DNA from 4 places in the Nitrogeniibacter aestuarii genome. Region 2 is predicted to be linked to each of the others. Evidence: riboswitches for the same ligand, from Rfam matches in the RefSeq annotation. Region 2 holds a riboswitch; each other region holds the start of a gene.

Region 1 (7,575 bases), 1.0 Mb from region 2:
ACGACATCACCACGTCCGAAATGCGGCTGGTGCTGTTCGGGCTGTCGGCGGCGCTGCTGATCGCCGTGCTGGTGCTGGGCCGCTACATCGTCACCTCGAAATTCGGCCGGGTGCTGGCGGCGATTCGCGATTCGGAATCCCGCGTGCGCTTCATCGGTTACGAGCCGACCCAGTACAAGCTGGCCATCTGGACGCTTTCGGCCGTGCTGTGCGCCCTGGCCGGTGCGCTGTACGTGCCGCAGGTGGGCATCATCAACCCGAGCGAGATGAGCCCGGCCAACTCCATCGAGATCGCCGTGTGGGTGGCCGTGGGCGGTCGCGGCACGCTGATCGGCGCGGTCATCGGCGCCTTCATCGTCAATCTGGCCAAGAGCTTCTTCACCGTCACCTTCCCGGACTACTGGCTGTTCTTCCTGGGCTTCCTGTTCGTGGCGGTCACCCTGTTCATGCCGCACGGCGTCGTCGGCCTGTGGAAGCAGTTCTTCCAACGCGACACGCCCCAGACCGAGGATGACCTCGGCGCCCCTGACACCACCCGCGCCGACACTGCCAAAGGAGCCACCGCATGAGCCCCGCATTGCATGACAACCAGGCCGTTTCGGGCAACGCCAGCGGCGGCCACGTGGTCCAGCCGGGCGAGCTGGATCTGTCCCACAAGGTCATCCTGTATCTGGAAGGCATCTCGGTCAGCTTCGATGGTTTCAAGGCCATCAACAACCTGAACCTGTCCATCGACGCGGGCGAGTTGCGCGCCATCATCGGCCCCAACGGTGCGGGCAAGACCACGATGATGGACATCATCACCGGTAAGACCAAGCCGGACGAGGGTAAGGCGTTTTTCGGCCAGACCATTGACCTGACCCGCATGAACGAGCCGCAGATCGCCCATGCGGGCATCGGCCGCAAATTCCAGAAGCCGACCGTGTTCGAGAACCACAGCGTGTTCGAGAACCTGGAACTGGCCATGAAGATGAACAAGGGCGTGTTCAAGAGCCTGTTCTTCCAGCTCGCCGACGACGAACGCGACCGGGTGGCCGACGTGTTGAAGCGCATTCGCCTGGCGGGCGAGGCCGACCGGCAGGCCGGCCTGCTCTCCCACGGCCAGAAGCAGTGGCTGGAGATCGGCATGCTGCTCATGCAGGAGCCCAGACTGCTGCTGCTCGACGAGCCCGTCGCCGGCATGACCGACGAGGAAACCGAACGCACCGCCGAGCTCTTCGTGAGCCTGGCCGGCAAGCATTCGCTGATGGTGGTGGAGCACGACATGGCCTTCGTCGAGGCGCTCGGCGGCAAGGTGACCGTGCTGCATGAAGGCTCGGTGCTGGCCGAAGGCGATCTGGACGAAGTGCAGAACGACCCGCGTGTGATCGAAGTGTATCTGGGCCGCTGAGCCCGCCAAGGAATGACCCCAATGCTGAAAGTCAACAACCTCAACCAGTACTACGGCGGCAGTCACATCCTGCGCAACCTGAGCTTCGACGTACCCATGGGCAAGGTCACGACCCTGCTCGGGCGTAACGGCGTGGGCAAGACCACGTTGCTCAAGACGCTGATGGGCCTGGTCCCGAGCAAGACCGGCTCGATCACCTTCGAGGTCGATGGCAAGACGCACGACATCACCAAGGCGCCCTCCTACGGCCGGGTCAAAGCCGGGATCGGTTTCGTCCCGCAAGGTCGCGAGATCTTCCCGCGCCTGACCGTGGAAGAGAACCTGCAGATGGGCCTGGCCACCTGCCCCGCCTCCGCCAAACTGCCGGATCGCATCTTCGAGATGTTCCCGGTGCTGCTCAAGATGATGCGCCGTCGCGGCGGCGATCTCTCCGGCGGCCAGCAACAGCAGCTGGCCATCGGCCGCGCCCTGGCCATGGGCCCGCGCCTGCTGATCCTGGACGAGCCCACCGAAGGCATCCAGCCCTCGATCATCAAGGACATCGAGCGCGCCATCCGCACCCTGGCCGAAACCGGCGAGATGGCGATTTTGCTGGTCGAGCAGTACTACGACTTTGCCGAATCGCTGGCGGATCACTACCTGCTCATGGAGCGCGGCGAGATCATCATGCGCGGCCGTGGTGACGAAATGCAGGCGCATGGGGTGAAAGACGCGCTGTCGGTGTGAGTGCTCGGGATCACGGCGGAGATGGTCGCTTACAAAATAAAAACGCGCTTCCAGCGCAAAGGCGCGAACACCCCTGTTGCATATTCCATGCGAATGAATATGCTTCTCGCTTTACCCTCCGCCGGAGCCTCCGATGCGCCTCGCCCTTCTCGCCGCCACCTCCCTGTTCAGCCTGTCCGCGCATGCAGTTGTCGTCACCAATGTCATCTTCGACCCCTGGCCAATCACTGAGGACATCGTCACGTTTGAGTCCGTGACAGCCCCTTCATCCGTCAATGGCCTCGACGCCATCACCGATGGCGTCAAGCCGGACCCGGGGAGCAGTTGGCAAAGCCAGACGTGGTGGACCGACAGTTCGGCCGAGATCCACTTCACGCTCCCCGGCCTTTACCAGCTCGGCAACATCGGTCTTTTTCACGACAGCAACGACGACTATGCCCTCTATGCCAGCGCCGATGGTCAAGCCTGGGATCTGTTGGCCAGCTTCCCCGCGAGTAATGCGGCCAACGATGGCATGGTGTCGGGCTACACCTTCCCACTCTTCAATGCGCCGGCCTATCGCGAACTCAGATTGACCGCTTCGGGCGGCGATGGTCAGTACGGTATTGGCGAGATCGCCGTGACTGGTGTCTCGGCGGTCCCCGAAGCCAGCAGCGTTGCAATGATGCTCACCGGCCTCGGGCTGCTCGGCGCCGTGGCCAGAAAGAAACAATACCCAAAGCAATAGCGCGGGCCTTGCGCGCGTCGGCGCGTCTGAGCATCGGCATCACGTAAAAAAAGCGCCCGAGTGGGCGCTTTTTTCTGCGTTGGCCATCCGTATTCAAATGAGCCCACCGAACAGCATCCACAGACCCATTCCCAGCATCGCCAGGTTTTCGCTCAGGGACACGGCGCCGAGCGGCACGTTGCTGTCGCCACCCACGCAGGCGCACTTGAGTTCCCGCTTCTCGATGTACACCGCCCGGTAGACCGAGTACGCCCCCTCGCCCCCGATGAAGATGGCGGTCAGAGCGACCGGGACCATCAACACGCCCATGGTCGGCCAAGCCAGCATGCCGATCGCCACTGCGGCCTCCGCAAATGGGTAGACATAGGCGTATGGCACCCAGCGGCGCGCCAACTGGTCGTAGCCGAGAAACTGGTTGGAAAACGACTCCAGATCGCGCAGTTTCAGCACTGACAGAATCAGCATCGACAAGGCCACGAACTGCACGATCCACATGATCGGGAAAAAGCCGCTTGCATGCCCGAACTGCAAGGCCATGGCGCCCAGGGCGGCAGTGGCAAACACGGCGATGACCGGGGTGTAAGTCGTACCGTCATCACGTTTCGTGGTCAGGCCGAAGCGCTCTCGAAGAGCGTCGTATCCACCCACCCGCTCGCCGCGGATGAAGGTCTGAGGTGTCGTCTTGACATCGTGCTCCGCCTTGAAGGCCTCGGTCTCGTCGCGAGATGTCAGCAGGTGGTCTTCAACCTCGAAGCCTTCGCGTTCAAGCAAGGCCTTGGATTTGAGGCCGAACGGGCACAGGTGCTCGTCGGTCGCCATTCGATAGAGGACAGCGGTGGTCATGAAAGCCTCCTTCATGCATGCGATGCCGCGCGGGCCCGTCTTGCCGTGAGCCACTGGTGGCGCCGCATTACTTGATTGGTTCACAAACATGATGACAAGAGGCGCCCTGCCTGGCTGTAGGAAAAGCCCGTCAGAGGTTGTCGGAATGCTCGGTCGATTCGGGGTGGGCACGAGCATGGCGCCCTCTATATGCGCCCGGACGCCCCTGAGAAAGTGCGGCTTCGTCCGATCCCGAGCAGGTTGGCGGATGAGCTTCCGTCTGCCAGGGCGCGGCACAAATCAATGCATCGCCCGCGTCGCGTCTCGCCGCCGATTGTGACCAGGCGTGTCGCCATCGCAGCAACATATAAGGACAATGGCATAATTCGACCCCTGTTACAGCCACCCTTCACGGAGCCGGAAAGATGCAAGTCATCAAGATCGTCAAATTCGTATTCACTCTGGTCGGCGCTCTGGTGCTGGCGCTCAGCGCGTACCTGTATCAGGACACGCGCATCTTTGTCAGTGAGGGCGAACACGGCACCGGCACGGTGATCGATCTGCTGCGGTCGGGCGAAGGCACCTATGCCCCACGGGTGAGATTCGAAACACCCGAGGAGCGCGTGGTCGAGTTCACCTCCAGCACCAGTGCCAACCCGCCTGCCTACGAGGTCGGCGAGGAGGTCGACGTCATCTACCCGGCGGATCGCCCGGTAGATGCGCGAATCAGCGGATTCATGACCCTGTGGGGAGGCGCACTCATCACCGGCATTCTCGGTGCTGTATTCTTCCTCATCGGCGGCGGCATGATCGTTTACGGCCTGCTCCGGAACAATCGCAAGGCGTGGCTGGAAAAGCACGGGGTCGCGGTGAAGGCACGTTTCTAGCAAGTCGAACGCAACATGGCGCTGGAGGCTAACGGCCGTCATCCGTTCAGGATCAGCGCCCAGTGGAAAGACCCCGCCACCCAGCGGATTCACATTTTCCTGAGCGAGAACCTGTGGTTCGATCCCAGCGAATATCTGGCCGGTCACGAGACGGTCACGGTGCTTGTCAACCGCGACGACCCGCGCAAACATCACATGGATATCTCCTTCCTGCCGAGCATGGCCTGAACGCGTTGCACACAAGACACCGCTTGCCATTCTCCAGCCAACTGGCATAATGGCGCCTCGCTTTCAGGTGCTTGGCATAAGTTCTGCCGAGTGAAACGGGAAGTCGGTGAAAGTCCGACACTGCCCCCGCAACGGTAAGCGAGTGAAAGCTTCGCGATAAGCCACTGTGCCCATGGCATGGGAAGGCGCGAAGCCCGAGCATCTGCTCCACTCGCAAGTCCGGAGACCGGCCTGACAGCATCGGTGCGACATTGCGGCGGGCAATGCGAGCAGGCGACCGGCACTCCTTTCCGGCTTCCGCCCGCCCGTATTCCATAAGCATGTCGTGATTTTGAACTGTGCGTGCGGGTGAGCACGCGGAGTACGCCATGCCGTCAATCCGCCCGGTCGCCTTTCGCGACCTGCAACGCTTTTCCCTCGTTCTCACGAACGCCTCACATCGTCGTCGCCCATCGCCTCCTGCGATCAGGCCCGTCGCGGCGTGCGCACGCCCCTGCCTTTCCCCACGGACCGGTCGCTGAACGCGCCCGGTCCGCGTCGTTTCATCCACTCAAGGACTCATCATGCACATCGAACCGGGCATGCTCGCCCACACCAAAACCGTCGTTGCATCCGTCGTGGCCGCCGGCGTTCTCGCCCTTCCCCTGCGCAACGCCTTGCTGCGCCCTGCGCTGCTGCTACGCACCCTGCTGGCAACCTGCTTCTTCACCCTCTTCATGCAGGCCTTTCATTTACCCGTGGGCGCGTCGGAGCTGCATTTCGTCGGCGCCATACCCATCTATCTCACGCTGGGGTTTGCACCCACTGCACTGGGCTTCGGGTTCGGCCTGCTGGCCCAGGGCCTGCTCTTCGAACCCGCGGATCTGGTGCATCTGGGGGTCAACACCTTGTCGCTCGTCGTGCCGCTGATGGTCGTCCATCGCCTCTTCGGCAGCGCCCTCGCCCGCCTCGACGTGCGCACCATCCTCAAGCTCGACGCTACCTACTACGCCGGGGTCACCCTGATGGTCGGCTTCTGGCTGTCCATGGCCGAGGTGGCTGTCCCGCTGGGCGCATGGGCGAGCTTCACCGCCTCGTACCTCGCCATTGTCGCCATCGAACCGCTGGTCACCTACATCACCGTCAATCTGCTGCGCCGCCATGCCGATCATCCGGCAGTGCGCATGTGCTTCGACGTGGCCCGGCGCTCATGAGCGGGACGGTCTGGTTTGTGGGGGCCGGGCCGGGCGACCCCGAGTTGATCACCGTGCGCGGACGCTCGTTGCTCGAGCGCGCTGGCGCAGTACTCTATGCCGGCTCGCTCGTTGACCGGGCGGCGACCCGCTGGACGCCCGATGGCTGCGAGATTCGCGATTCCAAAGGGATGACGCTGGACGCCATCTGCACCTGGCTTATCGACGCGGCCTCGTGCCATGAAACGGTGGTTCGTCTGCAGACCGGCGACCCCGGTCTGTACGGGGCTCTCACCGAGATAAGCCGCCCGCTCGATGCGGCCGGCGTTCCCTGGGCAGTGGTACCCGGCGTCTCCTCGGCGATGGCCTCGGCCGCCGCCGCCGGTGAAACGCTGACCCTGCCCGAAGTGACGCAAACGGTGATTCTCACCCGGGTGGCCGGGCGCACGCCCATGCCTGAGGGCGAATCCCTGGCCGAACTGGCGGCCCATCACTGTACGCTGTGCCTCTTCCTGTCCATCACCCTGCTCGATCAGATCCAGCGCGATCTGCGCACTGCCGGCTGGGCCGAAGAGGCACCGATGGTGGTCGTGCACAAGGCCAGCTGGCCGGGCCGCGAGACGGTGGTGCGCGGGACCCTTGCCGACATCGCCGAGCGCTGCCGCGCCGAGGGGATCGACCATCAGGCCATGGTCATTGCCAGCCCGGCGCTGGGGGCGCGGCACTGGCCCGACATCGCCCGCAGCAAGCTCTACGACCCCGATTTCAGCCATCGTTTCCGCCGCGCGCGGACGAGGGAGATTCAACAATGAACAACGACACCACCATCCTGCTCGTGGGCCATGGGTCGCGCAATCCCGCCGGCAATGCGCAGATCGAACACTTTGCCGAACAATGGCGTGCCCGCCAGCCGCACTGGCGCATTGTCATCTGCTTCATCGAGCACGCCGATATCCTGCTCGATGACGGGCTCGACCGGGCGGCCGACAGCGTCCAGCGCGTGATCGTTCTGCCGTTCATCCTCAATGCCGCCGGCCACGTGAAGATGGAGCTGCCCGCGGCCATCGCGCGTGCGCGCAAGCGACACCCCCATGTGCGCTTCGAGTGCGCCCGGCATCTGGGCATGGGCCCGGCGGTGCTCTCGGTGCTCAAGGCCCAACTGGCCGCCCAGATGGCACAACTCGATCATCCCGATCCCAAAACCACCGGCGTGGTCCTGCTCGGTCGGGGCTCGTCAGACGCGGGGGCCAATGGGGAGCTGGCCAAGATGGCACGCTGGATGTTCGAGGACAGCGACCATGAACTCGTGGATCTGGCCTTCACCAGCATCACCTGGCCACGGCTCGAAACCGTGGTGCAGCGTCAGGTACGGCTGGGCATGACCCAGGTGTGCGTGCTGCCGGTGTACCTGTTCACCGGCGTGCTGATGGACCGCATCCAGGCCCAGGTGGCGCGGCTTCGCCACCAGTACCCGCAACTGAGCATTGCCCTTGGCACCCACTTCGGGTTCGACGAGGGCATCTTCGCACTGGTCGATCAGCGCGTGCGTGACCTGGGCGGTGACCAGGGCTTGCTCGAATGCGATGGCTGCAAGTACCGCCGCGCGGCCGAGGCCGAGCACCT
Region 2 (7,575 bases):
TTGAATCAAATCCCGAGATCTCGAGTAAAGTTCATGCCGTAGCGGCAGAATACGCGCACCTAATTAAATCGATAAAACGCACAATGAACCAGCGCGTAAGTCAGAACGCGCCGAAATCTACGTAGCATTTCTAAAAACTCTCTACGAGCATTGGCGGCCGAGGGCGGGCACGTTATCAATAAAAACAATGTGTTAGATTAACTTTTAATCCGTTGGTCGCGTGTTCGAGCCACGCACGGCCTACCAGGACATTAGAGCCCAGTCGCAAGACTGGGCTCTTTCCGTTTACCGCCCGAAAAACGCCTCCGCCAGACATGAAAAAACCCGGCCCTGTGGACCGGGTTTTTGCGTCGCCGACACCGCCGCCTCAGTCGGCGCCCTTGAACCACCCCAGCCGGGGTGCCAGCGTCACCACAGTACCGATGATCATCAGCGCCGGAGGCTTGATGCCGGCCGCCTCGGCCTTTTCGGCCAGGTCGGCCAGTGTCGCGACCAGCACCCGTTGATCGGGAAGCGTGCCACGGCGAACGATCGCCGCAGGCGTGGTCCGGGGCAGTCCGTAGGCAACCATCCGCCGAGCAATCTCTTCGATTCGCGAAACGCCCATGTAGATGACGACGGTCTGCATGGGGCGCGCCAGGGCGGCCCAGTCCAGATCCACCGGCCCTTCCTTCTTGTGACCGGTCGCAAACACCACACTCTGCGCGTGGTCTCGATGTGTCAGCGGAATACCGGCGTAAGAGCCGATCCCTGAAGCAGCCGTCACGCCCGGCACGACCTCGAAGGGAATCCCGGCATCAACCAGGGTTTCCGCTTCTTCGCCACCGCGCCCGAAGACATACGGGTCACCGCCCTTGAGGCGCAGCACCCGCTTGTTCTCTTGCGCCAGCCGGACCAACAGGGCGCAGATGTCTTCCTGACGCATGGTGTGGTTGGCGGCTTTCTTGCCCACGTAGATGCGTTCGCACGAAGACGGCACGCGCGCCATCACTTCATCGCCCACGAGGTTGTCGTAGACCACCACATCGGCCTGCCGGATGATGCTGTCGGCCCGCAAGGTGAGCAGCTCGGCATCACCCGGTCCCGCGCCCACCAGATAGACACAACCGGGTTCGACAGGACGAGAAGTACTCATGGTCAGAACTCCATGCCGGGCATGGCCTGTATGCCCGCCTTGAACGCGTGTTTTTCAAGGCGCATCTCGGTGACTGTATCGGCAGCCTCCAGCAGCAGTTCAGGGGCGCCACGGCCGGTCACCACCACATGCTGCATCCGCGGCCGGGCCTTGATGTCATCCACCACCGTCCGGGCATCCAGGTAGCCATACTTGAGCGCGATATTCAGCTCGTCGAAGACCAGCAGGCCCAGGGATTCATCCTTGAGCATCTGTCGCGCGACCTCCCAGGCTGCCTGTGCCTTTTCGATGTCCCGCTGACGGTCCTGGGTCTCCCAGGTGAAACCTTCGCCCATCACATGCCATTGCACCTCGTGCTGCTTGCGCCAGAAGGCCTCTTCACCTGTGTCGGAGCGCCCTTTGATGAACTGCACCACACCCACTGTCTGCCCATGGCCGATGGCACGGGCGATGAGGCCGAAGCCAGCGCTCGACTTGCCCTTGCCGTTGCCGGTATTGACCAGAAACACCCCTTGCTGGCGCGTGGCCTGGGCAATCTTCTCGTCTACGACCGCTTTCTTGCGGGCCATGCGCTCGTTGTGGCGCGCATCTTTCTCTGCTGATTCCGTCATTGTTTTCTCATCTCTTTGGCCAGTGCCTCAAGACCTGCGAGTTGTCTCGGACCCGGGTTGAGGAAGTCATCTCCGTTCAGGTGAATGATACGTTGCTCTCGCTCTCCGAGGATGACGCGGCACTGGTCATCGGTGGATCGATTGAAGGTAAAGATGATCTCGGGCTTGTGGTGCGCGACCAGCGCCTCGATACCCTCAAAGGCACTGCCGGGCCTGAGCGCCTGCACCCGTCCCTGATCCAGCACATCAAACCCGGCATGGACGAACAGGTCACCCAGCATGTGTTCCCGGCCATACGAATACGGCGTGCCGGTGCATGCGGTGAGCAGCAACACCCGCTCGCCGTGTGCGCCGCTTTGACCGGCCAGCGCGCGCCAGCCGCGGGCAAACTCCTGCGCCTGCTCACCATCGGGCGAAGCACTGAGCCGGGCAAGGTCGCGCATCATCGCGTCCACGGCATCCATGGACTCGAAGCCACCTACCTTCGCGACATGCGTACCTGTGGGCACGGACAGCGCGATCAGATCGGCATCGCTGCTCATCGATGTGATGATCAGGTCCGGCGCAAGGTCAGCAAGCACATCGACGTCCGGGTCCTGAATGCCGCCGGTGCGCGGCAACTCGGTTAGCTGGCGGTCGTAGCGTGACACGCCCACGATGCATGAGGCGCGATCAAGCCACTGGAGCGCCATGGTGATGTAGGGCGACTGGCTCACGATGCGCGGGCACGACGCGGCACTGGCCACGCCCATACCGAGAAGCCCCAGCAAGAACACTCGAATCAGGAATGACATGGTTCTGGATCACTCAAGGATGAAAGTCACCCGACCGTCGATGACATGACGATGGATGGGATGACGGAAAGCAGTGCTCAGGACGTGCGGCTGGAGCACCTCATCCGCCGTGCCGGCCACCATGCGCCCGGCGCCATCGAGCAGCACCACATGGTCGGCAAAGCGCGCGGCAAGGTTCAGGTCGTGCAGCACGGCCACGACGCCAGCCCCTTCGCGGGCCAGTTCGCTGAAGTGTTCGAGCACACGCATCTGATAGTGAAGATCGAGATGCGAAAGTGGCTCATCGAGCAGATACAGTGCCGGCGCCTGGGCCAGCAGACTGGCGATGGCGAGACGTTGTCGCTCGCCGCCGGAAAGGTTGAGCGTGCTGCGCTCATGCATGTGCGACAGGCCCATCTGCTTGAGCGCCGCGGTCGCGATTCGCACATCTTCGGGGCCTTCCCAGGCCCAGCGACCGAGGTGCGGATGGCGGCCCACCAGCGCCGTCTCGAGGACCGACGCCGAAAACCAGTCCGGCTGTCGTTGCGGTAACACACCACGCGCACGGGCCAGGGCGCGCGGCTTCCAGTCACCCAGGCACTCGCCCATGAGCCGCACGCTGCCTTGTTGTGCCGCACGCAAGCCGGCCAGGGTGTGCAGCAAGGTGGTCTTGCCCGCGCCATTGGGGCCCAACAACACCAACCGTTCGCCCGCCCGCATTTGCATGGAGAGGTCGCAACAGATCCACCGGTCGGCAATCTGCACGGCCAGGCCATCCGCCTCGAGAAGGATCGGCGACCCGGTCATCGGGGATGGCGAATCAACAGGAAGAGAAAGACCGGCACCCCGATCATCGCGGTCAGCACCCCCACCGGCAACTGGGTGGGCGCCACCATCGTGCGCGCGGCGGTGTCGGCCAGGGTCATGAGCGTGCCGCCCGCAAACACCGCCACCGGCAAGAGCATGCGCTGATCGTTGCCGATGGCCAGGCGCACCAGGTGCGGCACGATGAGCCCGACAAAGCCCACCAGCCCCACCAGTGTGACCGCTACTGCGGTCAGCAACGAGGCGAGCACATAGATGCCGGCGCGCAATCCCCGCGTGCTCACTCCCAGCGCGCGGGCACTCAGTTCGCCCCGGGCCAGCACGTTCAGGTCGCGCGCAAACGGCAATACCACCAGCAAACCCGCAGCGAGAATCACCAGGGCCGGCCAGGGCCGGCTTGCGCCGGAGACGTCCCCGGTGAGCCAGAACAGCATGGACTGCACGCGGGTGTCGGTGGTCATGACCAGCATGAACACCACCACCGCGCCGCAACCGGCTGCCACGATGACGCCGGTGAGCAGCAAACGGCTCTGGGTCCAGGAACCGTCACCGCGCGCCAGACCGAAAACCAGCAGCATGGCCGAGAGAGCCCCCGCAAAGGCGGCCGTATCGACGATCCAGCTCGCCCAGCCCAGGAAGATGGCACTCAATGCCCCCACAGCGGCACCGCCGGAAACACCGAGAACGTAGGGGTCCGCGAGTGGATTGCGCAGAAGCAGCTGCATGAGGGCACCCGCGAGCGCCAGGAGGCCGCCGCTGGCAAAGGCCGCAAGCGCCCGGGGCAGGCGAAGCTCGCCCAGCACCGCTGCATCCAGACCCGATGCCTTTCCAGCAACAAATGCAACAACACTTTTAAACGAAATATCGACCGATCCAGCCATGAGAGCCGCCACCAAGGCGGCCGCACTGACGAACACCATCATCAGCATCAACCGAGGGATCGACTTTCTGAACACCACTTCTTCCCCGATCAGGCTGCCACGTCTCAGAAATCTGCCTGGACACCAATGCGCCACGTGCGCTTGAAGTCCGTCGGGTAAATGGAATCATCGCGAGTCCAGATGCCGTTGCGGGCCTCGAAAAGATTGTTCACACCCAACGTAGCCATCAAACGTTTTGCACCTAGCGCCTTGACTTCGTATCGGTAAAGAACATCCGTTGAATTGTAGGCACCTTGCTTCTGATTATTGTTGTTTTCGAAGTCACCAATGGCCCATGTCTGGCTACGCCAAGTATGCGTAAGCCGGATGTTGGAACGCTCAGAAAACTGCCAATCTCCGCCAATCAGCAGACCATGAGTTGGAACGCCGGGGAGATCTTTGCCGTCGTAGGCGCCATTACCACCATCTTCTCTGTCGATCTTGGCGCGCACCCACGTGTAATTCAGTACACCTGCGACAGTCTGGGTCAGTTGCCAATGGTCCTGAAACTCAAATCCATACTTATGCGACCGATCAAGATTGGTATTTGTGAAATTACCTTGATCGTAGTAGATCTCGTTTTTTAAGCGTGCGTGAAATACATTAGCCTTGATACGGTGTCCTGCTCCAGTCCAATGCGTTCCAAGGTTAAACGTCTTGACTTCAGCCGGCTCGATGAACCCGTTGAAATTGGCGACTCCCGTCGAAAAGTTCGTTCTGAAGAATCGGTCCACGTCCGGCGCCTGATACGCACTGTTGTAGTTGGCAAATACGGTCCACGCGTCCGTGATGCCGACGTTGGCGCCGATATCCCAAGCGTACAGTTTGTGGTCATCTGAAATTCCCACTGCGCCGAGCGGTTTGTGCGAATAAGAGACGACTTCCCGACGCCCACCTGCCGACAGCGTCAGAGCTCCAAGGGTTGCATTTGCCTGGATATACGCCGCATCGTTTTTCTTTGCCGTTCGCGCGCGGTTGCTTAAAGTCATACGCTCTGAGTCATTCGACTGCCAGCCCACAACAAGTTCCAGCGGACCAAATGCACCGTGCGCACTAATTTCGTCGTACGTTGAATCGACTTGGGTGGCGTAGCCCGAATTGACGAACACGGAATCACGTTCCAACTCGCTATGGCTATATCGCAGCTTTACCCCGTCTGCTAGCTCGAATTCAGCGCCCAGCCCCCAAACATCTTCACTCACCTGCTGCCAAGTGTAATCGCTTCCGGTGTCCTGAGCCGGATCGCGACGAAACTCCGCATTCGTCAGTTTGCCCACGTAGCGCGTATCAAAATACGTGTGAGATGCCTTGGCCTCCAGTTCGAGTCCGTCAAGAGGTTTGCCAGATAACGCCGCACGCCAAGTATTGCTTTCGGATTCGTTTGTATGCCCAGAAGAATCGGGATCCTTCGCGCCATCTGTTGTGGCGTGGTCGAGCGCGGCAGAAACACTCAATCGCTTGTGAACTGCCCCCACTGAGACAGATGCACCGCGGGAATCATCACTACCCAAATACCCCGACACACTCGCCCCGCTTCGGGGTTTGGTGATGATCTGAATCGACCCCGCCATCGCTCCGTCGCCATAAATCACAGAGCCGGAACCCTTCGTAATCTCAATTCGCTCAATATCGGAGAGCGGAATGCTACCCACCAGCTGAGGGGTCATGTCGATATTGTTCATGCGCCGACCGTCAATCGAGATGACGACATTCTGATAGCCGTCCCCGAGCCCGTACCCTCGCACGTCGATAGCAGGCGCCATGGAATTCCCGTATCTCGGCCGAACCTGGACTGAGGTGTTGCGTGCCAGATAATCAAACAGACTCGACGCGCCAGAGCGCTCAATATCCTCTCGCGAGTGAACCTCGGTCGCGAAAGTGGCATCGGCATCCTCGGTGGCAATCCGAGAGGCGGTAATCACCATTGGCTTTCCGCTAGAGTCAGCGAAAACAGAAGCCGGTAGCACAATGGGAACAGCCGCGACTGCGGCCACAACAAAACGGATATTCAAGAGACTCTCCCTGACATGCACGGCGTCCCCGCCGGACATGCGTCGCAGTGGTGAAAGCGCGAGGGGAGCGATTCATGTCAAGGAAATGGACATGCTTCAGCCGCACCCCGCGGCACTTCCGTCATGAGGCTCCAGGCCGGTATCCGGGCTCGTGGCTGCGAACTGGTCGCTCAGTGCATCGCCTTCCCGGGTCCTTGGACCCAGTGGCGGTGGGATGCACCTTGATGCCACTTACCGTTGCGGGGGCAGCACAGGCATTGCGTGCCACATAAGGGCGGCGCTCACCTGTTTCCCGATTATCCCTTGGGTGTGGATCACCCGACAGGCACCTGAAACAACAATTGCCCGAATTCCGGGCAAGTCCGCGATAATACATGAGTTTTTCTTCTTTTTGCACTGCAGGATCCATGACAACCGAACTGATTCTGGGCGGCGCCCGCTCGGGCAAGAGCCGCCTGGCCGAACAGCGAGCCATTGCCCACGGTGGTTGCGTCACGGTCATTGCCACCGCCGAGGCCGGCGACGACGAAATGGCGGCACGCATTGCGCGCCACCGGGCCGATCGCCCGGTGCACTGGCACGTCATCGAAGCCCCCATCGACCTCGCCGGCGCACTGATCGAGGCCGCAAAGCCGGACGGCTGCGTCATCGTCGACTGCCTGACGCTCTGGCTGTCCAACCTGCTCACCCGGGACCCGGTGTCACTCTCGGCACCCCATCCGGCCGACCATGAACCCGGCTGGCAGCGCGAACTGGATGCACTCATCGACACACTGCCCGCACTGCCCGGTGACATCATTCTCGTGGCCAACGAGGTGGGTCTCGGCCTGGTACCCGAGAGCGCACTCGGCCGCCTGTTCCGCGACGAGGCCGGCCGGCTCAACCAGACGGTGGCCGCGGCTTGCGATCGCGTCACCTTCGTCGCCGCAGGCCTGCCACTCACCCTCAAGGGCAGCGCGGCCTGACCCCGCTGGCGTGCTACCATCGGCGCCATTCACGCGCCCCGGATACTCCGTGATGAACATCGCCATCACCCCGCTGGACGACACTCAGGTTGCCAGTCTCCAGCACAAGATCGACACCAAGACCAAGCCGCTGGGCTCACTGGGCCGGATCGAAACCCTGGCCGCTCAGCTGGGGCGCATTCAGCAGACCGATTCGCCCAGCCTCTCGCGCCCTCACGTGGTGGTGTTCGCGGGTGATCACGGTGCCGCCAAAGCGGGCATCTCGGCCTATCCTCAGGATGTCACCTGGCAGATGGTCGAAAACTTTCTCGCAGGTGGCGCCGCCATCAACGTC
Region 3 (7,575 bases), 2.3 Mb from region 2:
CTCGGCAGCACGCTGCTCGTGAGCACGCTGCCGGCCAGACAACGCGACATGCTGCTGACATTCGTCGAAAAATCCCAGCAGCGGATTTCGCGATTGCTGCATGGCATTGCCAGGCGGGCAAACGGTGCCCTGACCCTCGTTTTTGTCTTTGAGGACCAGGAAACCTATTACCGCTATGTCTCCCGGTATTACCCTGACTGCGGCGAGTTTGCACTGAGTGGCGGCATGCACATCAACGATGGGTGCAGCCATTTCGTCACGGCTCGTGCCGACCTGACCTTGATCGAGCCCGTCATCGTTCATGAGCTGACCCATGCGCAAGTGACGCATCTTCCCATTCCGGCCTGGCTCAACGAAGGGCTGGCGGTGAATTCTGAAAGACGCCTCACACCGACACCCGCCGAATTCACGCCCGCAGAATTTCACGCGATGCATGCAGCGTACTGGTCACCTGAGACGATTCAGGATTTCTGGTCCGGCCAGGCGTTTCACGCTTCGGGAGAAGAGAACCGGCTCGCCTACGACCTGGGACAACTCCTGACGGCACAACTCTCGCAAGACTGGGACGCCTTCGCCGCCTTTGCGAACGAAGCGACGATGGCAGACAGTGGGCACGCCGCTGCGTTGGCGCATTTCGATCTTGATCTCGGAGAAGCGGTCCGGCTGATGTTCGACGCCCGACCCGATGAGGGCTGGTCACCCAGACCCGCTTCGTGGGGACAGCCCTCAAACGCTTGAGCTGACTCAAGCCCCCCGGGCAATCGCCAGCACGGCCCCCCGCGCCCGCTCAAACGCACCCAGGTCGTTCGACACCTTGGTCATGAGCATGGCGCCCTGCATGAGCGCCAGAATGTTCTCGGCACGACGTGCGTTGTCGCCCTCCGGGATTTCCCCCTGCGCGACCGCCCGATCGAGCGTCTGTTCAAGATAAGCCCGCTGCTCGGCAAAGATGGCGTCGAGCGTGGTGCGGATGTGTTCGTCCTGCCGCGCCATCTCCTGCCCCAGGTTGCCGAAGGGGCAGCCCAGCACGCCGCCCTTGGCGTCGGCCACCTCTCGCTGGAAGCCGATCATGCCGTCAACAAAGGCCTCCAGTTGCACCAGGCCGCTGCCTTCCTGGCCGAATACGCCGTCAAATAAACGCGCTCGCGCCATGGCCCAGAATGACTCGATGGCAGCCACGGCCAGATCCGTCTTCGACTTGAAGTAGTAGTAGAAGCTGCCCTTGCGGGCATCGGCACGCTGACACACTTCGTCCACGCCCGTGGCCTGGAAGCTGCGCTCCCAGATCAGGTCAGAGGCGGTGTGGACCAGTCGGTCCCGGGTATCCAGTGTTTGCGCGGCGCTCATGGCTTTTCCGGTGGGGTTTTCATGGGTGTAAGCCTATTGCCAGTTGACCGGTCTGTCAATTGAAGCTAGCTTGTTGACTGACCGGTCAAATACAAGCTTCTTCCCGAGCTTCTTTTTCCCCCTATGCAACCTACTGGAGCACCCCATGAGCCTTTTCACTCAACACACCGAAGCCACCGCCCCCGCCGAATCCGCTGCCATTCTTGCGCAGGTGAAAGCCCGCTACGGCTTCATCCCCAATCTGGCGGCCTACCTGGCCGAATCGCCTGCTGCACTCGGTGCCGTGCTGAGCCTGGCCGGCGCGGTCGACAAGAGCAGCCTCACCCCGCAGGAGCAGCAGATCGTCCAGCTCACCATCAGCGTTCTCAATGGATGCGGCTACTGCAAGACCGCACATACCGGCATGGGCAAGATGGCCGGCGTCGATGAAGCCACCATCAATGCCATCGTCGGCCTCACGCCGCTGCCCGATGCACGCCTGAACGCCCTGCGCGACTTCGTCCAGAAAGTGGTCGAGGAGCGCGGCTGGGTCAGTGAGGCCGAGGTCCGCACCTTCATGGCCGCCGGTTACACCCGCGCCCATGTCTTCGATGTCGTCCTGGCCGTCGCCAACAAGGTGCTGACCAACTACACGAACCACATCGTCGGCACGCTGGTGAACGAAGAATTCGTTGCCATGGCCGAGGGCCGGATCGCCGCCTGATTCCCGATTGTCACCGCCGTTGCCGGCGCTCACTGCCTACGGGCGCCGGCCTTTTTCTGCTGCAGGAGCCCCTCATGAGCCTCAACACCACATCACGCCCGCGCGTGTTTTCCATCCCGGCGGCGCAGCCCGTCCCCTGCCCCGAATGTGGCGCCACGACCCTGGAAGTGGCGCGCGGGCGCTTCGGCCCGATCCGTCAATGTTCAAGCCCCTTCTGTGCCTACTGGTGGTCGCCGCCTCCCGACGCCCCCCAGAGCGCCAAAACCGATCGCTAACCCCCACTCGTCCACACCGGAGGTCATCCACATGCCCTACGTCAACATCAAGATCACCCGCGACGGCGCCACGCCAGAACAGAAAGCCGAACTGATCGACGGCGTCACCCAGCTGCTCCAGCGCGTTCTGGACAAGAACCCCGCGACCACCATGGTGGTCATCGACGAGGTGGACCCCGACAACTGGGGCATCGGCGGCGAATCCATCTCCATGCGCCGCGCGAACACGCGTTGACACCCACGCGCACAAACACACGCTCATGAGCCCGACGTTGACTCCCCATGCCAGCTTGATAAGCTAGCCGGCGTTTTCAGGTGCTTGCGCGTGTCGGCCATGTGCGAGTGAAACGGGAAACGGGTGCGCTCATCGAGCAATGCCCGTACTGCCCCCGCAACGGTAGGCAGATTCAGCCCCTTCCGCCCGGCCTCCCCGGCCCGGCAGCCACTGCGTTCAAACGTGGGAAGGCGAAGGTGGCGGTCGAACCGGTGTTTCACCGGCTATTCGACGATCTGTGAGTCCGGAGACCGGCCTGAGACCCAGGAGAAAGTCATCCAGGCGGGGCGCCGTGGACACGATCGTGCCATCCCCTTTCCCGGCGGCTTTCATCGAAAACCCAATGATGTCCGGGCGGGTGCGCGCGGGCGGGATGGTCTCTCATGTCTTCGATGTTGCGCTCGTGTGGCGTCCTCTGGCAGTGCCTGTGTCTGGCGCTGTGTCTGCTTTCCTTGGCGCCACGGGCCCACGCGGACGATCTTGGCGTACTGGCCATCGTCTCAGACCGCTCGGCCGCCACGGTGGTCGCCGGCGCACACCAGTTGCTCGACGCGCGCCCCGCCCAAGGCGTTCAGGTGCGCTCGCTCTCGCAACTGGCCCGCATGGACGACGCACAGCTTCAGGCGCTTGTCGCCAGGCACGATGCCGTGCTGATGCTGGCGGTGTTTGGCGAGTCCGTCGAACGACTGCTCGCGCTCAAGTACCGGAAGGACCAGTTGCGCTTCGTGTTGCACAGCGACCGTCGCCTGCTCCCCTTGCAGCACGACCGCTACGGCAACATCTTTGCAAGCGGGCTACCGGCACAGGTTGTCGACGAAAAGATGGCGCTGTTCTCGCCAGAAGCACTCGCCGCCGCCAGGACGCAGTACCCGCAGTACGCGCACTGGCTGCAGGCCCGGGCCTACTGGATCAACCGATCTGCCGACAATGCGGCCAGCTTGCTCAACATGATCTCCAGCGGCGGCGAGCGACAGGCACCGGTGAGACCGGTGCCGCCGGTGCGCTATGCACTCCACGGCGATCACGGCCCGCGCTGGCTGAGCGCGCCTGAACTGCTCGGGCAGGCCGACCCGGCACGCCCCACCCTGTGGCTGCTCGATCACGACACCGGCGATCTGTCCGGCGAATGGGCGCTGCACGAGCGCCTGTGCGACGGCCGGCCGTGGCAATGCATTTCGGTGCTGGCGGCCTGGGGCGAACCGAGCCTGGAGGCCATTCACACCATGACGCGCTTCAGGGCGACGGCAAAAAGCGCGATGGCTGTCGTCGCCGTGCAGGATTTCGTGATCGGTGGCGGCGAGCATCGCGAAGACGTCACCGCCTTGCTGACGCAACTGGACGTGCCCGTGCTCAAGGCCCTGCGCCAACGCGAACTCACCGAGGCCGAATGGCGTCTGTCGAACGAAGGCGTGCCCGCCGAAAAGGTGCACTACCGCCTGGCCATGCCCGAGTTGCAGGGCATCAGCCAGCCACAGGTGCTGGCGGTCTCCGAACCCGAGCGGCTCGATGAGCGCACGGGTGCGAGCGTGGCGATGAGTCATGTGATCGATGGCGAAGTCGAACGCCAGGCCCGCCGACTCGAACGCTGGATGATACTGCAGACCCGCCCCAACGCCGACAAGCGGGTGGCCATCGTCTATTACAACCACCCACCGGGCCGCCACAACATCGGCGCCGACAACCTGAACGTACCCGAAAGCCTGCTGGACATGCTGCGCGCGCTCAAGGCCGCGGGCTACACCACGGGCACGTTGCCGGCCGACGGCAAGGCGCTGCTCGACCGGCTGCAGGCCCAGGGTGTCAACCTGCCGGAAGACGCCGATGCCCTGGCCGGGATGGCCCCGCATGTGGCCTCGCTCGACACGCCCACCTACCGCCGCTGGTTCGAGACCCTGCCCGCCCATGTCAAGGCCGAGATGACCGAGGGCCCGGTGGCCGCGCTTCGCGCCCTGATGCACGCACAGGCCGTCGAGATCACGGCCATCGACAGCGCCCATGAACGCGCCCCGCGGATCGACCTCCTGCGCCAGCGCATGCACAGCACCATCGCCGATCTGCATCACGCGATCGACGGCGCCCGGCACAAGGGCCGGGCCCGTGCACTCGATCTGCTCGGTCAGCTCGAAGCCGCCTACGACAGCGCGCTGAACGCACTGGCCGAACGCCAGACGCCCGACTGGCCCGCCGGTGACACCCTCGCCACCGCGCTCATCGACATGCAGATCGAAGGGATTCGCGGCTGGGGTCCGGCGCCGGGGAAAGTGATGGTCTGGCAAGGCAAGCAGCTCATCCCGGGCGTGCAGTTCGGCAACGTTTTCATCGGCCCTCAGCCGCCGCGCGGCTGGGAGCTCAATGAAGAACTGCTGCACGCCAACATGTCCTTCCCGCCACCGCACCAGTACCTGGGCTTCTACCACTATCTGAAATCGGTCTTCAAAGCCGATGCACTGATCCACGTCGGGCGCCATTCCACCTACGAATTCCTGCCCAAGCGCAGCGCCGGACTGGCGGAAGACGACTACCCCAGCCTGATCGCCGGCGATCTGCCGGGCATCTACCCGTACATCGTCGATGGCGTCGGCGAAGGCATTCAGGCCAAGCGCCGCGGGCTGGCGGTGATGGTCGATCACCTGACGCCGCCACTGGCCATCACCGAGCTGTACGACGACCTGCTGGAGATTCGCCAGCTCATCGAAAGCGCCGAGGCCACCACGGATGCACCGACCCGGCGCAAGGCGGTGCTTGCCCTGCGCGAGCGCATCGACGCGGCCGGGCTGCGCGACGAGCTCGAGGCGAGCATGGACGAAGAGCTGAAAGTTCGGGGCGTGCGCTTCGAGGAGGCGGACGACGAGATGCTGCTGCATGAAGTCGGACACTACCTCACCAAGCTGCAGGAAGACTTCATGCCGCTCGGCCTGCATGTGTTCGGCCGCACGTGGTCGCCCAAAGGCATCGACACCATGCTCGCCTCCATGGCCGACGGTGCCACGGCGGATGGCGCCTCCCACGCGCAGTGGCGGCAACACCTGACCGCATCACCCGGCGCGGAGATGACCGCGCTGCTGGCCGGGCTCGATGGCCGCTTCGTCGCCCCCGGCAAGGGCAACGACCCCATCCGCACGCCTGAAGCGTTACCGACCGGACGCAATTTCTTCGCCCTCGACGGCAGTCTGCTGCCCACCAAACTCGCCTGGGAGACCGGGGCGGCGCTGGCCGACGACGTACTCAGCGGCAAGGCTGGCGTCGCAGCGCATACGGAAGAAGTCGGGGCCAACAAGCAGGGTATCATCCTGTGGGCCTCGGACGCCGTGCGGGACGAAGGCACCATGATCGCCTTCGGCCTCAAGCTGCTCGGCGTCAAACCGGTGTGGAACAGCCGCGGCATCATCAAGGGGCTGGAGCGGCTGCCCCTGGACGACAGCCAACCCAAGCGATACGACGTGGTCTTCACCACCTCAGGTCTGTTCCGCGATCTCTACGGCCAGCACATGCTCATCCTCGACAAGGCCTCGCTGGCCGCCCTGGACGCCAGCCGCGCCACCATCGAGCACGACTACCCGGCCCTCAGTCTGGCGCTGGCCGAGGCGCTCAACCCGCTGGGTGAGTGGCAGCGCGGCGGCGACGAGCCACTGGCACGGAATCAGGTGGCCGCCAACTGGGTGGATCAGGCGCGCAAGATGCTTCAGGCCCGGCCGGAGCTGACACCCGCCGAGCTCGGCCGCCAGGCCAGCGCGCGGGTCTTCGGCATCGCCCCCGGTGCGTACGGCGCCGGGGTCAACCGCATGGTCGAGCGCTCCGGCGCCTGGCAGGACCGCGCCGAGCTGGCCGAGGTGTTCACCCGCCGCATGGGCCACGCCTATGGCGCCGGGCTGGACGGCGTACCCGCGCAGGCCCTGTTCGAAACCCAGTTGCAGGGCATCAGCCAGACCTACCTGGGCCGCGCCAGCAACCTCTACGGACTCATGGACAACAACGATGCCTTCGATTATCTGGGCGGGTTCAACATGGCCGTGGAACATCAGCGTGGCGCCCCGCCCGCGAGCGCGGTCGTCAACCATGCCAACGCACGCGACACGCGCATCGACCCCCTCCACAACGCCCTGCTCGGCGAGTTGCGCGGCCGCTTCCTCAACCCGCAGTGGATCAAGCCGCTCATGGACGAGGGCTATTCCGGTGCCCGCACCATGGGCAACGAGTTCATCGAGTATCTGTGGGGCTGGCAGGTGACCAGCCCGGAGATCATCGACGACCGCGTCTGGGAAGAAGTGAAGGCCGTCTATGTGGACGACAAACACGACCTCGGCCTCGACCGTTTTCTCGCCGATGGCCACAACCGCTACGTGCAGACGAACATCCTCGCGGTCATGCTGGTGGCCATCGACAAGGGCTTCTGGGCGGCAGACGCGGCCACCCGCAGGCAACTGGCCGAGCAGTTCGCCACCAACCTGATCGAGCACGGCAACCCGGGCAGCGGCCATACCCACGCCAACCACCCGATGTACGACATGGTCAAGGCACAGCTCAGTGCCGAACGCGCCGCGCAGCTCGACGCCGTGCTGGCCAGGAGCCGGCTCGATGACACGGCCGAATCGGCCGAGGCGCCGGCACACATTCAGGAGGTCCGCCTCGAGACCGCCGACCCCGACCCGACCGCATCGCAAGCATCGCAGGCCGACACGTCCAGCCCGACGGACGAGCCAGATGCGCCAGACTACCTGCCCTGGCTGGCCGTGGCCGCCGCCCTCCTGCTGCTCGTCGGCGCCACCCGTGGCCGCCGCGCCCGATAACCCAAGCGAAGTGACCCCATGAACATGTTTTCCGGTATCTCCCTGGGCCTCATGCACCAGATCACTGCCTGGTTGCTCGAACCTGTGGTCTGGGCGCTGCTGTTCTTTGTCGGGCTGGCGCTGTACGAAGCGGGCGTGAGCCTGGGCGAGCGTTTCGGCGGCATCGGCAAGCTCACCGAGCGGGGCGAC
Region 4 (7,575 bases), 650 kb from region 2:
TCAGTCGCAATGACGCTCGGCGTGCGCATCACTGACACATCATCGCGCTAGAATGCGAGCAGCCAGAGAAATCACAATAAATCGAGAGGAGTCCTGATGGCTCGCCACACCAAGATCGTTGCCACCCTCGGCCCGAGTTCGTCTGAACTGCCCGTCCTTGAACGGATGGTTCATGCCGGCGTCGATGTGGTCCGCATGAATTTTTCCCACGGCACGGCCGAAGACCACATCGCACGCGCCGAAGCCATTCGCGAGGCCAGCGCACGCGCCGGTCGCCCGGTCGGCATTCTGGCCGACCTGCAAGGGCCCAAGATCCGCGTCGGCAAATTTGCCGAGGGCAAGATCACCCTCAAGGAAGGCGCAGATTTCGTCCTCGACGCCAGTTGCAAGGAAGGCAACAACCAGACCGTCGGTCTGGACTACCCCGACCTGCCGAACGATGTGGGCCCCGGTGACATCCTGCTGCTCGACGACGGGCGCATCAAGCTGCGTGTCGAAAAGGTGCTGGGCTCGGCCATCCATTGCCGGGTCAAGGTGGGCGGTCTGCTGTCCAACAACAAGGGGATCAACCGCCAGGGCGGTGGTCTGTCGGCGCCGGCACTCACGGCCAAGGACATGGACGACATCCGCACCGCGGCCAAGATCGGTGTGGACTTTGTCGCTGTCTCGTTCCCCAAGAGTGCGGCGGACATGTACATGGCACGTCAGCTACTGCGTGCCGCCGGCGGGAAAGCCCTGCTGATCGCGAAGATCGAGCGCGTCGAAGCCTGCGCCAACCTCGACGAGATTCTTGACGCCTCTGACGGCATCATGGTGGCGCGTGGCGATCTGGCCGTCGAAGTCGGCGATGCGGCCGTGCCCGCCTTGCAGAAAAAAATGCTGCGCGCCGCACGCGACCGGAACAAGCTGACCATCACCGCCACCCAGATGATGGAATCGATGATCACCAGCCCGGTGCCCACGCGCGCCGAAGTCTCCGACGTCGCCAACGCCGTGCTCGACGGCACCGACGCGGTCATGCTCTCCGCCGAAACCGCCGCCGGCAACTACCCGGTCGAGACCATCGAGGCCATGTCGCGGGTGTGCCTCGAGGCTGAGAAATCCAACGAAGTGACGCTTGAGCGCGACTTCCTCGCCCGCACCTTCACGCGCATCGACCAGTCAATTGCCATGGCGGCCATCTGGACGGCGTACCACCTCAAGGTCAAGGCCATTGCATCGCTCACCCAGACCGGCTCCACCGCGCTGTGGATGAGCCGGCTCAATTCCGGCGTGCCCATCTACGCGCTCACCCCGGAGAAAGCGGCCCGCAACCAGATGACGCTGTACCGGGAGGTCTATCCGCTGCTCATGTCGCAGACCCATCAGGATCGCGACGTGCTGCTCTGGGAGGCCGAGCAGATCCTGCTCGACCAGGGGGCGGTGGAGTATGGCGACCTGATCGTGCTGACCATTGGCGAACCCATCGGCTCGAGCGGCGGCACCAACACGCTCAAGATCGTGCGCGTGGGCGACCACCCGGCACCGGGCGTCGCTGACTGAACGCATACCACCCGAGGGCTGCAGTTTTGCTAGACTGCGCCCCGAATCGTTAATCGACCTTCCGGTGCCCGCCATGGCGGGAGAATCGGGAATGCGGTGCAGGGCTGAGCCCGATTCCGCAACGTGCCCAACGCTGTGAGGGGGACGCCGGCGACCACGATGCCACCGCAAGGGAAGGCGTCGCCGGTGGATGAACCCGAGTCAGAAGACCGGCCGGAAGGCACCTGAAACAGCAAGGCCCGGCTGTTTCCCACACGCTTGATCAAGGGGAATCATGCAAGCGTCCAGCCCTCGCGCGCCCGCACTCGATGCGACCGAACGCGCCATCATCTATCGCAACATGCTGTCGCGTCGCGACGTGCGCAGCCAGTTCGTCCCCGACCCGGTGGACGACGCCCTGCTCGCCCGCATTCTCACCGCAGCGCATTTTGCGCCCTCGGTGGGCTTCATGCAGCCCTGGAGCTTTGTGCTGGTCAGACGCGACGCCATCAAGCAGCAGGTGCATGACGCTTTCCTGACGGCAAATCACGAAGCTGCCGATATGTTCGAAGGCGCTCAGCGCGAGGCCTACAAAACGCTGCGGCTCGAAGGCATTCTCGAGGCGCCGGTCAATCTGTGCATCACCTGCGATCGTGATCGTGCCGGGCCGGTCGTTCTCGGCCGCACCCATCAAAAAGCCATGGACCTCTACAGCACCGTGTGTGCCGTGCAGAACCTGTGGCTGGCCGCCCGCGCCGAGGGATTGGGGGTGGGCTGGGTGAGCATCTTTCACAAGGCCGCCATTCGCGACATCCTCAAGCTGCCCGAGCGCATCATGCCGGTCGCCTATCTGTGCATCGGCCATGTGAGCCACTTTCTCGACCAGCCCGAACTGGAGAAAGCCGGCTGGCGACAGCGACTGCCCCTGGAGGATCTCATCCACTTCGACCAGTGGGGGGGTGAGGACAGCGACGACGCCTTGCGCGCCGAGGTGCGGGCTGCGCAGGCGCTGGCAACAAATGGTTGCCCTCCATTGTGATGCGTCGCACCACAACTTTCATGCAAGCGCGTTAAAATCCCAAGATTGCATTGCGGCACTGCGACCGCAACCCCAACGAACAACCCAACAGATCATCTGGAGAGACTGTCATGCCGCTCGTATCCATGCGCCAGCTGCTCGACCATGCTGCCGAAAACAGCTATGGCCTGCCCGCCTTCAACGTGAATAACCTGGAGCAGGTTCAGGCCATCATGGAAGCGGCCGCCGAAACCGACAGCCCGGTGATCATGCAGGCCTCTGCCGGTGCGCGCAAATACGCCGGCGAAGCCTTCCTGCGTCATCTGATCGATGCAGCGGTCGAGTCCTACCCCAATATTCCGGTGGTAATGCACCAGGACCACGGCCAGTCGCCTGCGGTGTGCATGGCCGCCATGCGCTCCGGCTTCTCCTCGGTGATGATGGACGGCTCGCTCATGGAAGACGGCAAGACACCATCCTCCTACGAATACAACGTCGATGTGAGCCGCAAGGTTGTCGAGATGGCCCACAGCATTGGCGTGACGGTCGAAGCCGAACTGGGCTGCCTGGGCTCGCTCGAAACCGGCATGGCTGGCGAAGAAGACGGTATCGGTGCCGAAGGCGTACTCGATCACAGCGCCCTGCTCACCGACCCGGATCAGGCCGCCGACTTCGTCAAGCAGACCGACTGCGACGCCCTGGCCATCGCCATCGGCACCAGCCACGGCGCCTACAAGTTCACCCGCAAGCCCACGGGCGACATCCTCGCCATCGAGCGCATCAAGGCCATTCACGAGCGCATCCCCAACACCCACCTGGTGATGCACGGCTCCTCCAGCGTGCCCCAGGATCTGCTCGAAATCATCCGCCAATACGGTGGCGACATGAAGGAAACCTACGGCGTGCCGGTCGAGGAAATCGTCCAGGGCATCAAGTACGGCGTGCGCAAGATCAACATCGACACGGATATCCGCCTGGCCATGACCGGCGCCGTGCGCAAGTTCTTCGCCGAGAACCCCTCCAAGTTCGACCCGCGCGAATTCAACAAGCCGGCCCGTGAAGCGGCCAAGCGGGTGTGTATCGACCGCTACGAAGCCTTTGGTTGCGCCGGCATGGCCAGCAAGATCAAGCCGGTGTCGCTCGAGAAGATCGCCGCCCGTTACAAGGCCGGCGAACTCAAACAGGTCGTGCGCTGACACAGCGCCTGATGAGACATCACAACGGCATCTCTCGGGATGCCGTTTTTCATGGAGTGCCTCATGACGCACTGCTTCACCTACGGCTCGCTGATGTGCGAGGACATCTTCACCGCGGTCACCGGCCTGACGCTCAGCCCCCTGCCCGCTCAACTGGCCGGCTATACGCGTCATCCGGTCATCGGCACCGACTACCCGGGCATCCAGCCGGCCGAAGGCAAATCCGTGCCGGGCATGCTGTATCTGGATGTCCCTCATGACGGTCTGGCTCGGCTTGATCATTTCGAAGGTGACGAGTATCTGCGCGAACGCGTTCAGGTCAGGTTGAGCGACGGTCGCATCGAAAGCGCCTGGGTTTACGTCTTTCATCCCGACCAGCGCGAGCGTCTGGCAGCAGGCGACTGGGATTTCGAGCATTTCCTCGCCGAAGGCAAGGCCCGGTTCCTGCAGCGGCACCCGCCCGCACCGCTGTAACCCCGGTCGTCACCGTCTGTTCGACGCCTCGACAGCCTGTTACATTAGGTGCCCCGCCCCGACTGACCTTTGCCATGTCGCTGTTCGAAGAACATCCGCTCCGTCAGGCGCTCAACGACGAAGTCCACGCGCGCCCTTCCGTACCGCTCTACGGCCCCACACGTATCAGCTATCTGGCGTTCGTGCACGTCAATGGCAGCAGTGATGCGGAACATCACCATCTGGAGCAACTGGCGCAGCAGCTGGGCATTGCACTGCCCCCCACCGGCAAGGGGCACGTGATCATCGACGCTGGCGATTTCCGTCTCAAGTGGGAGCGCCACAACGAGTTCTCCAGCTACACCTTCTACCGGGATGTGGCCCCCGCCGAATCCGAGGACACCACGGCGCTGCTGACAGTACCTGCGGCGTGGCGCAAGGCGATTCCGGGGCAGGTGCTGGTCGCCACGCACCTGCACGTCCTCGATGCAAAGACCCACCCGCCCGAGGCCCGGGTCGCCGAGCTCAAGGACCCGTCGCAGATGTGTGTGGTCTCGCGTTTCGCCGGCAACGCCGGCTGGATGTTCTCCGACTTCAAGATCCACGACGGTTTTTCACGCATAACCGTCATCGACGAGAACCTGGAACGCCGCCAGGCTGGTCGGAATGTGCAACGCCTGCTCGAAATCGAAACCTACCGTTCCATGGCCTTGCTGGCCTTTCCGGTCGCCAAGGCCATCAGCCCGCTGCTGACCGAGGCCGAGAATGAACTGGCCGATCTCATGGACGCCATGGGCCGGGCCGAGACCCACGAGGACGAACGCGACATCCTCACCCGCCTGACGCGCCTGTCCGCCACGGTGGAACAATCGGTGGCGCGGACCACCTTCCGCTTCGGCGCGGCCGCGGCCTACCACGGCCTGGTCAAGCAACGCACCGCCGAGCTGCGCGAAGTGCGCGTGCCCGGCTTTCCGAACATTGCCGATTTCATCGAACGACGCCTGGCCCCTGCGCTCAACACCTGCGCCGCCATCGCGCGCCGACAGGAAGACCTCTCCGCCCGCATTGCCCGTAACAGCCAGCTGCTGCGAACCCGGGTGGATATCGAGCTGCAGCAGCAGAACCAGGGCGTGCTGACCCAGATGAACAAGCGCGCCAAGCTCCAGCTACGCCTGCAGGAAACAGTCGAAGGCCTGTCCGTCGTCGCCATCACCTATTACGCGTCCCAACTGGTCAATTACCTCTCCAAGGGCGCAAAACCTCTCATCAAGCCATTGACCCCCGACGTCATCACGGCCATCTCGATTCCGGTGATCGCGCTGATGGTTGCGCTGGGGCTGAGGCGAATGAAAAAGAAAATTGCCGCCGCTGAGGCGCACGAATAACACTTGGGGGCGTGATTCGCTTCATTGACGAAGCCCCTTGCACTTGGGATATTCCCGGCTTCATCTTTTCACGCTGACGTCCGATGCTTTTTACCAGCGCAGCCTTTGCGTTTCTCTACCTTCCGGTCGTCGTCGGCGTCTACTTTCTGCTGCCGGCCAAGTGTCGTCGCTGGGGTGCAGCCTGGTTATTCGCCGCGTCGGTGTTCTTTTACGGCTACTGGATGCCCGAGTACGTGGTTCTGCTGCTCGGCTCCATCGTCTGGAACTACTGGGTCGGCCTCAGAATCGCCACGCACGGCGCTGGCACCGCCGGGGGTAAAACCTGGCTGATCACCGGGGTCACCGTCAACCTGGCGCTGCTGGCCTACTACAAGTACGCGGGCTTCCTGGTCGCCAGCATGGCCGCGCTGCTGGGCGCAGACTGGCCGCCGGTTCACATCGAACTGCCCATCGGCATCTCGTTCTTCACCTTCACGCAGATCGCGTTCCTCGCCGACGCCTACCAGAAGGGCACGCGCGAATATGCTTTCTCCCACTACGGGCTGTTCGTCACCTATTTTCCCCACCTGGTCGCCGGCCCGGTGCTTCATCATGCCCAGATGATGCCGCAGTTCAGGGACACCTCGACTCACCGCTTCAACAGCGGCAACTTCGTCGGGGGCTTGATCATCTTCATGATCGGCCTGTTCAAGAAAGTCGTGCTTGCCGACGGTATCGCGCCCTATGCCGACGAGGTGTTCAATGCCGTCCAGCAAGGCGCCACGCCCGACACGCTCGAGGCGTGGATGGCGGCACTGGCCTACACCTTCCAGCTCTATTTCGATTTCTCCGGCTATTCCGACATGGCGATCGGACTGTCATGGATGCTCAATATCCGCCTGCCGTTCAATTTCGACTCGCCCTACAAGGCCCGGTCCATCTCTGAATTCTGGCGCCGCTGGCACATCAGCCTGTCGAACTTCCTGCGTGACTACCTGTACATTCCGCTGGGCGGCAACCGCAAAGGACCGTCAAGGCGCTATGTGAATCTGTTCATCACCATGCTGCTGGGCGGCCTGTGGCATGGCGCGGCCTGGACCTTCGTGGTGTGGGGTGGGCTGCACGGACTCTATCTGGCCATCAATCACGCCTTCAGTGCCATCGTCCAGCGCAGGGCGCCCCGACTCTCCAGCCTGCCGGCCTACCGACTCCTGGGGTGGGGATTGACGTTCCTGAGTGTCGTGATCGCCTGGGTGTTCTTCCGGGCAGAAAGCTTCGCCGCCGCGTTCGCCATGCTTCGCGCGATGTATGCGCCGACACACGGTGGCGATCACGGCATTTTGTGGAACAGCGGGCTGGACGTTGCCCGGGGCCTTTCCTGGTGTGCAAGCCTGTCCCTGATCGCATTTGTGGGGCCCAACAGCAACCGCCTGGGCGAGCTGGCGCTCAACGTCACCCGACAACACGGCAACGCCCGATCGATTCTCGCGGGCAGCGCTTTCATCCTGGCCTGCCTGCTGGTCCTGCTCAATGAGACACGCGACGCCATGAGCGCCTTCATCTACTTCAATTTCTGAGGCGCCTTGTGCTACGAAAACCAGCGCTCTTCGTCACCGGCTTCCTTGCCACACTGGTCGGGCTGGAGTGCATCATGCAACTCCTGCCCGTCCCTTCGGCGACCATGGCGGGTTACTACATCGACCCCGCCATCGAGACGTATCCGCCCAATCATCGCTTCACTGTTGCCACGGGCTGGGATCTGAAGAACGCTCGCCATCACGAGACCAACAACTTCGGTTTTGTCGACGCACACGACTTCGCGCCCAACCCGGCCGCGATCGCAGTCATTGGTGACAGCTACGTCGAAGCCAACATGCTGGCAGAAGAACTCCGTATCGGGCCGCAGCTTGAAGCTCTCGTAAACGACGGGCCGGTGTATTCAATGGGGGTGCCCGGCACGAGCCTGCTCGACTACGCACACCGGGCGCGCTTCGCTCATGAGCAGTGGGGCGTTCAGCAGTTC

Evidence for each region. A riboswitch is a leader RNA that binds a small molecule or an ion and turns the genes downstream of it on or off. The one in region 2 is predicted to bind cobalamin.
Region 1: another riboswitch for cobalamin. It lies ahead of J0W34_RS08260 (energy-coupling factor ABC transporter permease); the one in region 2 lies ahead of J0W34_RS03450 (TonB-dependent receptor).
Region 3: another riboswitch for cobalamin. It lies ahead of J0W34_RS13915 (cobaltochelatase subunit CobN); the one in region 2 lies ahead of J0W34_RS03450 (TonB-dependent receptor).
Region 4: another riboswitch for cobalamin. It lies ahead of bluB (5,6-dimethylbenzimidazole synthase); the one in region 2 lies ahead of J0W34_RS03450 (TonB-dependent receptor).

Annotation. Positions count from the first base shown of each region.
Region 1 covers NZ_CP071321.1:1,773,978-1,781,552, reverse strand. The annotation lists gene urtC (urea ABC transporter permease subunit UrtC) at 1-569, shown strand, start outside; gene urtD (urea ABC transporter ATP-binding protein UrtD) at 566-1,390, shown strand; gene urtE (urea ABC transporter ATP-binding subunit UrtE) at 1,412-2,116, shown strand; gene J0W34_RS08280 (PEP-CTERM sorting domain-containing protein) at 2,250-2,843, shown strand; gene J0W34_RS08275 (MauE/DoxX family redox-associated membrane protein) at 2,937-3,686, opposite strand; gene J0W34_RS08270 (DUF3592 domain-containing protein) at 4,091-4,552, shown strand; gene J0W34_RS08265 (hypothetical protein) at 4,568-4,780, shown strand; cobalamin riboswitch at 4,829-5,029, shown strand; gene J0W34_RS08260 (energy-coupling factor ABC transporter permease) at 5,344-5,973, shown strand; gene cobM (precorrin-4 C(11)-methyltransferase) at 5,970-6,764, shown strand; gene J0W34_RS08250 (sirohydrochlorin chelatase) at 6,761-7,575, shown strand, end outside.
Region 2 covers NZ_CP071321.1:726,062-733,636, reverse strand. The annotation lists gene J0W34_RS03480 (hypothetical protein) at 1-125, shown strand, start outside; gene cobA (uroporphyrinogen-III C-methyltransferase) at 368-1,135, opposite strand; gene cobO (cob(I)yrinic acid a,c-diamide adenosyltransferase) at 1,138-1,746, opposite strand; gene J0W34_RS03465 (ABC transporter substrate-binding protein) at 1,743-2,540, opposite strand; gene J0W34_RS03460 (ABC transporter ATP-binding protein) at 2,550-3,326, opposite strand; gene J0W34_RS03455 (FecCD family ABC transporter permease) at 3,323-4,267, opposite strand; gene J0W34_RS03450 (TonB-dependent receptor) at 4,330-6,276, opposite strand; cobalamin riboswitch at 6,394-6,624, opposite strand; gene cobU (bifunctional adenosylcobinamide kinase/adenosylcobinamide-phosphate guanylyltransferase) at 6,684-7,241, shown strand; gene cobT (nicotinate-nucleotide--dimethylbenzimidazole phosphoribosyltransferase) at 7,294-7,575, shown strand, end outside.
Region 3 covers NZ_CP071321.1:2,987,712-2,995,286, forward strand. The annotation lists gene J0W34_RS13890 (hypothetical protein) at 1-738, shown strand, start outside; gene J0W34_RS13895 (TetR/AcrR family transcriptional regulator) at 745-1,347, opposite strand; gene J0W34_RS13900 (carboxymuconolactone decarboxylase family protein) at 1,493-2,050, shown strand; gene J0W34_RS13905 (hypothetical protein) at 2,125-2,325, shown strand; gene J0W34_RS13910 (tautomerase family protein) at 2,357-2,560, shown strand; cobalamin riboswitch at 2,622-2,873, shown strand; gene J0W34_RS13915 (cobaltochelatase subunit CobN) at 2,983-7,386, shown strand; gene J0W34_RS13920 (MotA/TolQ/ExbB proton channel family protein) at 7,405-7,575, shown strand, end outside.
Region 4 covers NZ_CP071321.1:1,373,166-1,380,740, reverse strand. The annotation lists gene J0W34_RS06340 (diguanylate cyclase domain-containing protein) at 1-13, shown strand, start outside; gene pyk (pyruvate kinase) at 97-1,542, shown strand; cobalamin riboswitch at 1,588-1,774, shown strand; gene bluB (5,6-dimethylbenzimidazole synthase) at 1,817-2,560, shown strand; gene fba (class II fructose-bisphosphate aldolase) at 2,671-3,735, shown strand; gene J0W34_RS06320 (gamma-glutamylcyclotransferase family protein) at 3,799-4,209, shown strand; gene J0W34_RS06315 (DUF3422 family protein) at 4,284-5,573, shown strand; gene J0W34_RS06310 (MBOAT family O-acyltransferase) at 5,657-7,129, shown strand; gene J0W34_RS06305 (hypothetical protein) at 7,204-7,575, shown strand, end outside.